Regions from separate parts of the Kosakonia calanthes genome, predicted to be linked through region 1. Evidence: predicted binding sites of a transcription regulator. Region 1 holds the regulator's gene; each other region holds the start of a gene.
What was found. Region 1 encodes PurR, which represses purine synthesis genes. Its sites were predicted from a motif close to CANGCAAACGTTTGCNTG; they were not measured.
Positions count from the first base shown of each region.

Region 2: carA (glutamine-hydrolyzing carbamoyl-phosphate synthase small subunit) is a predicted target of PurR. The motif match lies at 1,047-1,064, and genes of this name have one in related genera.
Region 3: pyrD (quinone-dependent dihydroorotate dehydrogenase) is a predicted target of PurR. The motif match lies at 1,428-1,445, and genes of this name have one in related genera.

Region 1 covers NZ_CP151800.1:2,660,714-2,664,103, reverse strand. Annotated here, with positions in the region: gene punC (purine nucleoside transporter PunC) at 1-82, opposite strand, end outside; gene punR (DNA-binding transcriptional activator PunR) at 194-1,105, shown strand; gene purR (HTH-type transcriptional repressor PurR) at 1,125-2,150, opposite strand; gene AAEY27_RS12455 (YnhF family membrane protein) at 2,448-2,537, shown strand; gene AAEY27_RS12450 (MFS transporter) at 2,712-3,390, shown strand, end outside.
Region 2 covers NZ_CP151800.1:3,940,887-3,944,276, reverse strand. Annotated here, with positions in the region: gene dapB (4-hydroxy-tetrahydrodipicolinate reductase) at 7-828, shown strand; gene carA (glutamine-hydrolyzing carbamoyl-phosphate synthase small subunit) at 1,283-2,431, shown strand; gene carB (carbamoyl-phosphate synthase large subunit) at 2,449-3,390, shown strand, end outside.
Region 3 covers NZ_CP151800.1:3,001,762-3,005,151, reverse strand. Annotated here, with positions in the region: gene AAEY27_RS14180 (sulfonate ABC transporter substrate-binding protein) at 1-723, opposite strand, end outside; gene ssuE (NADPH-dependent FMN reductase) at 716-1,291, opposite strand; gene pyrD (quinone-dependent dihydroorotate dehydrogenase) at 1,540-2,550, shown strand; gene zapC (cell division protein ZapC) at 2,718-3,260, shown strand; gene AAEY27_RS14160 (YcbX family protein) at 3,257-3,390, opposite strand, start outside.

The sequences.
Region 1 (3,390 bases):
CGGGCAGGTACATGTCGGTGGCTAAAAAGCCCAGCACGCTTAATCCCGCGAGCCAGACTAAAAATCCTTTGCCAGGTTGCATTATGGTTTCTCTTTGTTGCAGGTATTTAGGGGTGTCGAGTGTAAGGAGTGCAATAACAGTTGTGAAACGCTAATATTTGCGCATTGGTTTCAAAATTTTTGCAGGCAGATTATGTGGTCAGAATATTCCCTTGAAGTGGTTGATGCGGTGGCGCGCAATGGCAGTTTTAGCGGTGCGGCGCAAGAGTTGCATCGCGTGCCTTCTGCGGTGAGCTATACCGTTCGGCAACTGGAAGAGTGGCTGGCGGTTCCGCTGTTTGTGCGTCGCCATCGTGATGTAGAGTTAACGCCCGCAGGCGTCTGGTTTTTGAAAGAAGGGCGTTCTGTTATCAAAAAAATGCAGGTCACCCGCCAGCAGTGCCAGCAAATCGCCAATGGCTGGCGCGGGCAACTGGCGATCGCGGTGGACAATATCGTTAAACCTTCGCGCACGCGGCAGCTAATCGTTGATTTTTATCGCCATTTCAGTGATGTCGAATTACTGGTTTATCAGGAGGTGTTTAATGGCGTCTGGGATGCGCTTTCTGACGGACGCGTTGAGTTGGCGATTGGCGCAACGCAGGCCATTCCGGTCGGTGGACGTTATGCGTTTCGCGATATGGGCATGCTTAGCTGGAAATGCGTGGTTTCCAGTCAACATCCTTTGGCTGCAATGCCCGGCCCGCTAAGTGATGAGACGTTGCGCAACTGGCCTTCGCTGATTCAGGAAGATACGTCGCGTTCATTACCGAAACGCATTACCTGGCTGCTGGATAACCAAAAACGCGTGATTGTCCCGGATTGGGAATCGTCGGAAGCCTGTCTCTCGGCGGGGCTGTGTGTGGGCATGGTGCCGGCGCATTTTGCCAGACCGTGGTTGGATAGCGGAGCCTGGGTGGCGCTCGAACTGGAAAACCCGTTTCCGGATGCGGCTTGCTGCCTGACATGGCAACAAAACGAGGCATCGCCCGCCTTAAATTGGCTGCTGGAGTACCTGGGAGATAGCGAAACGCTGAACAGTGAATGGTTGCGGGAGCCGGAGTAACGGCCCCCGCGAAAGAAGATTAACGGCGGTAGTCGCGGAACGGGCCATCGGCCACCGAGCGGCGCTCTACCAGGCGCGGATGCACCTCAATCGATTGCGACTCTTCACGTTTGTTGACGATGCGGTCAAGCAACATGGTAAAGGCGGTTTCACCCAATGAATCTTTCGGCTGATGAATCGTCGTCAACGCTGGCGTGAAGAAGCGAGAGTTGCGCACATTGTCATAACCGATAACCGAAATATCCTGCGGTACGCGTAAACCCATCTCATCAGCGGCGCACAGTGCGCCCATCGCCATAATATCACCGCCGCAAAAAACGGCGGTAGGGCGGTGCGACTGGCCGAGGATCTGCTGCATGGCGCGGTAACCAGATTCCGGTTCGAAGTCGCCCTGCACAATCCAGTTTTCCGGGACGGAAATCATGGCTTCTTCCATCGATTTCATAAAGCCCGCCAGACGGCCTGCGCCGGTATTACGCTCCAGCGGGCCGGGGATCACGCCGATATCGCGATGCCCGCGTTCAATAAGATAGCGGCCTGCCATATAACCGCCTTCGAAGGCGTTATCAATGACAGAATCGGTAAAATCGGCTTTTGCTTCGCCCCAGTCCATCACCACCATCGGAATGTGGCGATACTCTTCCAGCATGCTTAAAACAGATTCGGGATATTCAGAGCACATAACCAACAGGCCGTCGACGCGTTTTTGCGCCATCATCGACAAATAAGCGCGCTGTTTTTCGTGGCTATTCCATGCGTTACCCAGAATCAGGGTGTAGCCTTTCTGGAAACATTTCTTTTCGACAGCTTCGATGATTTCGGCAAAATAGGCCGCTTCGCTGCTGGTGGCCAATAAACCGATAGATTTTGTGTGATTGACTTTCAAACTGCGCGCCACGGCGCTCGGCGAATAGTGCAGTTCTTTGATCGCGGCCCACACGGCGTTGCGCGTCTCTTCGGCGACGAAGCGTGTTTTGTTAATTACATGTGATACGGTTGTAGTGGAAACGTTTGCTCGTTTCGCGACGTCTTTAATCGTTGCCATCAGATATTACTCCAGACCATATCGTAAGCTCCTGATAATACTTAAGGTAAACGTTTGCCTTTAAACACCCTGAACTCAGCAAAAAGAGTGCGGTACGCCGGGAAAACGACACTGGACGTCAGGAGGGGAGTCAATGGCCGGTACGCTTATAAATTTAGCGTCGAATTTTGTCTTATCTTGAGCAAAAGGGGAAGAGTTAAAACGATTCTCCCTCTAATTCCCGCAAGATTTTTAGGATAATTTGTGCAAAAATGCGCTATCTCACTTTTTGTGGGGAAATTAAAAGGAGAGAAATTGATGAGCACCGATCTTAAGTATTCATTATTCACCACCGTCATCGTTCTGGGTCTGATTGTTTTCGGCGCGCTGACCGCAGCACTGCATTGATCTATCGCGAGGGAGAGCTTTCTCCCTCGGTTTTCCTGCCTTATCTCCTGCATTTGTATCTGTTGCGCAATAATCTTTTGTCATTCAGCTAACTTCTAATTTATGTGACAGCTGTCATACTTTTGTCTTCAACGACAGAGTCGAGCGTCGGCATGTCATTTTCGGAGCCAAAATATGAAAATTAATTTCCCTTTGCTGTCCCTGGCTATCGGTGCCTTCGGTATCGGTACTACGGAGTTTTCCCCAATGGGATTACTGCCGGTGATTGCCCGCGGCGTTGACGTTTCCATTCCGGCGGCAGGGATGTTGATTAGCGCATACGCTATCGGCGTGATGGTCGGCGCCCCCCTGATGACGCTGCTGCTGTCGCATCGCGGTCGTCGTAACGCGCTGATCTTTTTGATGTCTATTTTTACCTTGGGTAACGTGTTGTCGGCCATTGCGCCAGACTACTCCACATTAATGCTCGCCCGCATCGTTACCAGCCTGAACCACGGCGCATTCTTCGGCCTCGGTTCGGTGGTGGCCGCAAGCGTGGTTGCGAAAGAAAAACAGGCCAGCGCAGTCGCCACCATGTTTATGGGGCTGACCATCGCTAATATCGGCGGCGTGCCTGCCGCTACCTGGCTGGGTGAAACCATCGGCTGGCGCATGTCATTTATGGCCACTGCCGGACTGGGCGTGATTGCTATGTTGAGCCTGTTCTTCTCTCTGCCAAAAGGCGGCGCGGGTGCGCGTCCGGATGTCCGCAAAGAGCTGTCAGTACTGATGCGTCCGCAGGTTCTCTCTGCGTTACTGACCACCGTGCTGGGTGCTGGAGCCATGTTTACGCTCTATACCTATATCTCTCCGG
Region 2 (3,390 bases), 1.3 Mb from region 1:
ACAACTATGCATGATGCACCAATCCGCGTAGCCATCGCGGGCGCTGGCGGACGTATGGGCCGCCAGTTGATTCAGGCGGCGCTGGCAATGGACGGCGTCGCACTTGGCGCGGCGCTGGAACGTGAAGGGTCTTCCTTATTGGGAAGCGATGCGGGCGAACTGGCCGGCGTAGCGAAAACCGGTGTGGCTGTGCAGAGCAGCCTTGATGCGGTGAAAGACGATTTCGACGTATTTATCGACTTTACCCGCCCGGAAGGCACGCTGAACCATCTGGCATTTTGCCGCCAGCATCACAAAGGTATGGTGATTGGCACCACCGGTTTTGATGACGCAGGCAAGCAGGCCATTACCGATGCGGCGCAGGATATCGCTATTGTGTTTGCGGCCAACTTTAGCGTCGGCGTCAATGTCATGCTCAAGCTGCTGGAGAAAGCGGCGAAAGTGATGGGCGACTATACAGATATCGAAATTGTCGAAGCGCACCACCGCTACAAGGTTGATGCACCATCAGGAACCGCGCTGGCGATGGGCGAAGCGATCGCTAAGTCACTGAATAAAGATTTAAAAGAGTGCGCGGTTTATTCACGTGAAGGGCATACCGGCGAGCGTGTCCCGGGCACCATTGGTTTTGCGACCGTTCGCGCCGGAGATATCGTCGGCGAACATACCGCGATGTTCGCCGATATCGGCGAACGTGTAGAGATAACGCATAAAGCGTCAAGCCGTATGACGTTTGCGAATGGCGCGGTGCGTTCCGCTTCATGGCTAAAGGATAAGAAAAATGGTCTTTTTGACATGCGAGATGTGCTCGATCTCAACAATTTGTAAGAGTTATTACCCTTCGTGATGTGGTTGTTGCAGTCATAATGACTTGATTGCAAAGGGCAATATTTTATTGCCCTTTTATTTTATTCTTTTCACGCTGCGTTTCCCTCCAAACTCAACTAATCTACACTTATATCCCCGGTTTATGTTTCAATTTTGTAAATTTTGACCATCTGGTCTACTTTTTGGCGCATCGCTTATCTGCGAGACAGTTTTCTGGCCGCGCAAGCGTTTTCCTGACTTATTTATCTGATCTTTTTATCTGTTAAACCCTGTAAAACCAGGCAATGGCGTGAAACAGCAAGAAAAATACGGCAGATAAGTTGACTTTTAACCGACATCTCTCCAGAATGCCGCCGTTTGCCTAAAATCCACGGCCAGCAAATTTGCATTGATTCATCATCTCAATATGAATTAATATGCAAATAAAGTGAGTGAATATTCTCTGGAGGGTGTTTTGATTAAGTCAGCGCTATTGGTTCTGGAAGACGGAACCCAGTTTCACGGTCGGGCCATAGGGGCAACGGGCACGGCGGTTGGGGAAGTCGTTTTCAATACTTCAATGACCGGTTATCAAGAAATCCTCACTGATCCTTCCTATTCCCGCCAAATCGTCACTCTTACTTATCCTCATATCGGCAATGTCGGCACCAACTCCGCTGACGAAGAATCTTCTCAAGTTCATGCGCAAGGCCTGGTCATTCGCGACCTGCCGTTGATTGCCAGCAACTACCGCAGCACCGAAGACCTCTCTTCTTACCTTAAGCGTCATAACATCGTGGCGATTGCCGATATCGATACCCGTAAATTAACCCGTTTGCTGCGTGAAAAAGGCGCGCAAAACGGCTGCATCATCGCGGGTGATAATGTTGACGCCGCCGTGGCGCTGGAAAAAGCGAAAGCCTTCCCGGGCCTGAACGGTATGGACCTGGCGAAGGAAGTGACAACGGCGGAAACCTACGGCTGGACACAGGGCAGTTGGACGCTTACCGGCGAGCTGCCGCAGGCGAAACCAGAGAGTGAGCTGCCTTACCATGTTGTCGCGTACGACTACGGCGCGAAACGCAATATTCTGCGTATGCTGGTGGATCGCGGCTGCCGCCTGACGATCGTTCCGGCGAAAACCCCAGCGCAAGACGTTCTGAAACTCAACCCGGACGGTGTATTCCTGTCTAACGGTCCTGGTGACCCGGCACCGTGCGACTACGCTATCGACGCGATTAAATCCCTCCTCGAAACCGATATCCCAGTATTCGGCATCTGCCTGGGCCACCAGTTGCTGGCGTTGGCGAGTGGCGCGAAAACCGTGAAGATGAAGTTCGGTCACCACGGCGGTAACCATCCGGTGAAAGACATTGATAACAACACCGTGATGATCACCGCGCAGAACCACGGTTTTGCGGTTGATGAATCCTCCATGCCTGCCAACCTGCGTGTAACGCACAAGTCGCTGTTCGACGGCACGCTGCAAGGCATTCACCGCACCGACAAGCCAGCCTTTAGTTTCCAGGGGCACCCGGAAGCCAGCCCAGGCCCGCACGACGCCGCGCCGCTGTTTGACCACTTTATTGAATTGATTGAGCAGTATCGCAATACCGCCAAATAATCAGGAGAAAAAGAGCCATGCCAAAACGTACAGACCTAAAAAGCATCCTGATCCTTGGCGCAGGCCCGATTGTTATCGGCCAGGCGTGTGAATTCGACTACTCCGGCGCGCAGGCGTGCAAAGCGCTGCGCGAAGAGGGCTACCGCGTCATCCTGGTGAACTCCAACCCGGCAACCATCATGACCGACCCGGAAATGGCAGACGCGACTTACATCGAGCCGATCCACTGGGAAGTGGTGCGCAAAATCATCGAAAAAGAGCGCCCGGACGCCGTGCTGCCAACGATGGGCGGCCAGACCGCGCTGAACTGTGCGCTGGAACTGGAACGCCAGGGCGTGCTGGAAGAGTTCGGCGTGACCATGATTGGCGCGACCGCTGACGCGATTGATAAAGCCGAAGATCGTCGCCGTTTCGATATCGCGATGAAAAAGATTGGCCTCGACACCGCCCGTTCCGGTATCGCGCATACCATGGATGAAGCGCTGGCTGTCGCGGCAGATGTCGGTTACCCGTGCATCATTCGTCCTTCCTTTACCATGGGCGGCACCGGCGGTGGTATCGCTTATAACCGCGAAGAGTTTGAAGAGATCTGCGCCCGCGGCCTCGATCTCTCGCCGACCAATGAGCTGCTGATTGATGAGTCGCTGATTGGCTGGAAAGAGTACGAGATGGAAGTGGTGCGCGATAAGAACGACAACTGCATCATCGTCTGCTCAATTGAAAACTTCGACGCCATGGGGATTCACACCGGTGACTCCATCACCGTTGCGCCGGCGCAAACCCTGACCGACAAAGAGTACCAAATCATGCGTAACGCCTCGATGGCGGTGCTGCGTGAAATCGGCGTGGAAACCGGCGGCTCGAACGTGCAGTTCGCGGTGAACCCGAAAAACGGCCGTCTGATTGTTATCGAAATGAACCCGCGTGTATCGCGCTCTTCTGCGCTGGCCTCAAAAGCG
Region 3 (3,390 bases), 340 kb from region 1:
GGCTTCGCTAAAGGTATCCAGCACGCCTTGAATAAAGGCGCCGTTTTGCTCCGCATACGGGCGCGCGGCCAAATAGAAGGATCCGGTCTGCTTCAGGGTTTCGCCGTCTTTCAGCACACGCACGCCGCCTTGCAACAGCGCGGCGGAGTAGTAAGGATCCCAAATGGCCCACGCGTCGACATTGTTTTGCTGAAACGCTGCTCGGGCATCCGCCGGGCTGAGATAAACGGGCTGAATATCGCTGAATGTCAATCCCGCTTGTTGCAGCGCGCGCAGCAATAAATTGTGCGAACTGGAGCCTTTCTGGAAAGCGACTTTTCGTCCTTTCAGGTCGGCGACGGTTTTAATTGGGCTGTTTTGTGCAACAAGGATCACTTCGGCTTTCGGTTTGGCCGGTTCAGCACCGACATACAGCAGGTCGGCGCCTGCAGCCTGTGCAAAGATAGGCGGAATATCACCTGTGCTACCAAGATCAATGCTGCCGACATTCAGTGCTTCCAGCATTTGCGGCCCGGCCGGGAACTCAATCCACGAGATTTTGGTGTTCGGGTAACGTTTTTCCAGCAGCCCGTGGCTTTTCGCCAGCACCATACTGACGCTGCCTTTTTGGTAGCCGATCCGTAACGCATCTGGCGCAGGTTCGGCGGCGTGTGACAAGGCGGAAAAAGCGAATAAACTACTCAGCACGAGCCCGTGCGCTGAGCGTTTGAGATGCTTAAACATGGGCGACTCCTTGCGGGGAATGGAAATCCGGTGCTTGAATATCGCGGCGGTGCAGTGCCTGCCAAAAGGTTTCCAGCGCGTTATCCAGGCGGGTTTGCAAGTTGGAGGTGAGATGGGGTTTGTGCTGATAATCCAGCACCTGGCTGTCATCAGCAAAAACGCCGTGGAGGATCTCTTGCGCTTTGAGCGCGCTCAATACGGGGGTTAATGCATAATCGACCGCGAGCATATGGGCGACGGTACCGCCCGTTGCCAGTGGCAGCACAACTTTGCCTTCCAGCGCCCGTTCGGGCAGCAGATCCAACAGCGTTTTTAGCGCGCCGGTATAAGCGGCTTTATAGATAGGCGTGGCGACAATCAGCCCGTCGGCGCCTTTCAACTGTTCAATAAAGGTTTGCAACGCCGGGCTATCAACGCGCGCGTAGAGCAGGTCTTCCGGTGCGAAGTTTTGCAGATGCCAGTGACACACTTCAACATCCTGCGCATTTAGCCGCTCGCGGGCATACTCCAGTAGTGCGCTGGAGCGGGAAGGGAAGCGTGGGCTTCCGGCCAGGGTGACAACTCGCATAATCGCTCCTTATAACCAATTGTTTGCTTTTAGATAACATTGATAACAATTAGCCGCAGTGTGACAGAGGCGATTTATTCCACTAAATGATTTATTCGAAGAAAAATTGCCGAAATTTGCATAAAGGAAAGCGAAGAAGGTAAACGTTTGCGTCGATTTGTCTTTTTTTGCCGCAGGTCAATTCCTTTTCCGCGCGCTTTCGCTGATAATACGCCCCCGGTTTGCACACCGGGAATCCAGGAGAGTTCATGTACTATCCCTTCGTTCGTAAAGCCCTTTTCCAGTTCGATCCAGAACGCGCTCATGAATTGACGTTTCAACAACTGCGCCGCATTACCGGCACGCCGCTTGAAGCCCTTGTACGCCAACGCGTACCGGAAAAACCCGTTCAATGTATGGGGCTGACCTTTAAAAACCCGTTGGGCCTGGCGGCCGGTCTGGATAAAAACGGCGAATGCATTGATGCACTGGGTGCGATGGGGTTTGGCTCCATCGAAATTGGTACCGTTACGCCACGCCCGCAGCCGGGCAACGACAAGCCGAGGATCTTCCGGCTGGTGGATGCCGAGGGCCTGATCAACCGCATGGGCTTTAACAATCTCGGCGTGGATAACCTGGTCGAGAACGTTAAAAAGTCGCATTTTGACGGTGTGCTGGGGATTAATATTGGCAAGAATAAAGATACGCCGGTAGAGCAAGGTAAAGATGACTACCTGATTTGCATGGAAAAAATCTATGCTTATGCCGGTTATATCGCAATTAATATTTCTTCGCCTAATACCCCGGGGCTGCGCACGCTGCAATATGGCGAAGCGCTGGACGATCTTCTGACGGCAATTAAAAATAAGCAAAACGATCTACAAAAACTCCACCATAAATATGTTCCGGTGGCTGTGAAGATCGCACCGGATCTTTCTGAGGAAGAACTGATCCAGGTTGCCGATAGTTTAGTTCGCCACAATATTGATGGTGTTATTGCCACCAATACAACTCTGGAAAGATCGTTAGTGCAGGGAATGAAACATTGCGAAGAAATGGGTGGTTTAAGTGGCCGTCCTCTGCAATTAAAAAGTACAGAAATAATCCGAAGACTGTCGCAGGAATTAAATGGTCGCTTACCGATTATTGGCGTCGGCGGTATCGACTCGGTGATCGCCGCCCGCGAGAAGATTGCGGCAGGTGCGACACTGGTGCAAATTTATTCTGGTTTTATTTTTAAAGGCCCGCCGCTGATTAAAGAAATCGTTACTCATATCTAATCTTTTTCCCATCCTTTGCATCCAGGGCTTTATTTCCAGCCCTGGTTGTTTTATATTCCGTCACTGTTGCTAATTTAAACATTTTAGTCTTTTATTATTAGATTAATTAACGAGGCGGCAAACAGGATGAAAAAGTTACAGGATGTTTAAAGGAAGGGGAGAGAGAAATGCAAATTAAACCTGACGATAATTGGCGCTGGTATTTCGATGATGAGCATGACCGCATGATGCTCGATTTAGCCAATGGCATGTTATTTCGCTCCCGATTCGCTCGTAAAATGCTGACACCAGATGCTTTCTCGCCATCTGGTTTTTGCGTTGATGACGCCGCACTTTATTTCTCCTTCGATGAAAAATGCCGCGATTTAGAATTATCTAATGAGCAGCGCGCCGAACTGGTGCTCAACGCGCTGGTTGCCATTCGTTTCCTCAAACCGCAAATGCCGAAAAGCTGGCATTTTATGACCCACGAAGCGCTGTGGTCGCCGGTCACCGGTGAAGGTGCTTGTGTCTGGTTAAGCGACACGCAAGAGTGCGTGAATTTGCTGGTGGTTGAACCGGGCGAAAACGCCGCATTGTGCCTGCTGGCGCAACCCGGCGTGGTGATTGCCGGGCGCACAATGCAACTGGGCGATGCCATCAAAATTATGAACGATCGCCTGAAACCGCAGCTTCGCGCCGCGAGTCTCCGTTTCGAGCAGGCCGTTTAAGCTTCAAGCCTCAGCGATGTTTTCGGAATGCAACTGCAACTGAGGATCGTCCCATCCTGCGCAATCGCTGATTTCTTCATTGCATTGACTTCACCTTCCACTAAACGAATCCGGCAACAGCCGCAAATCC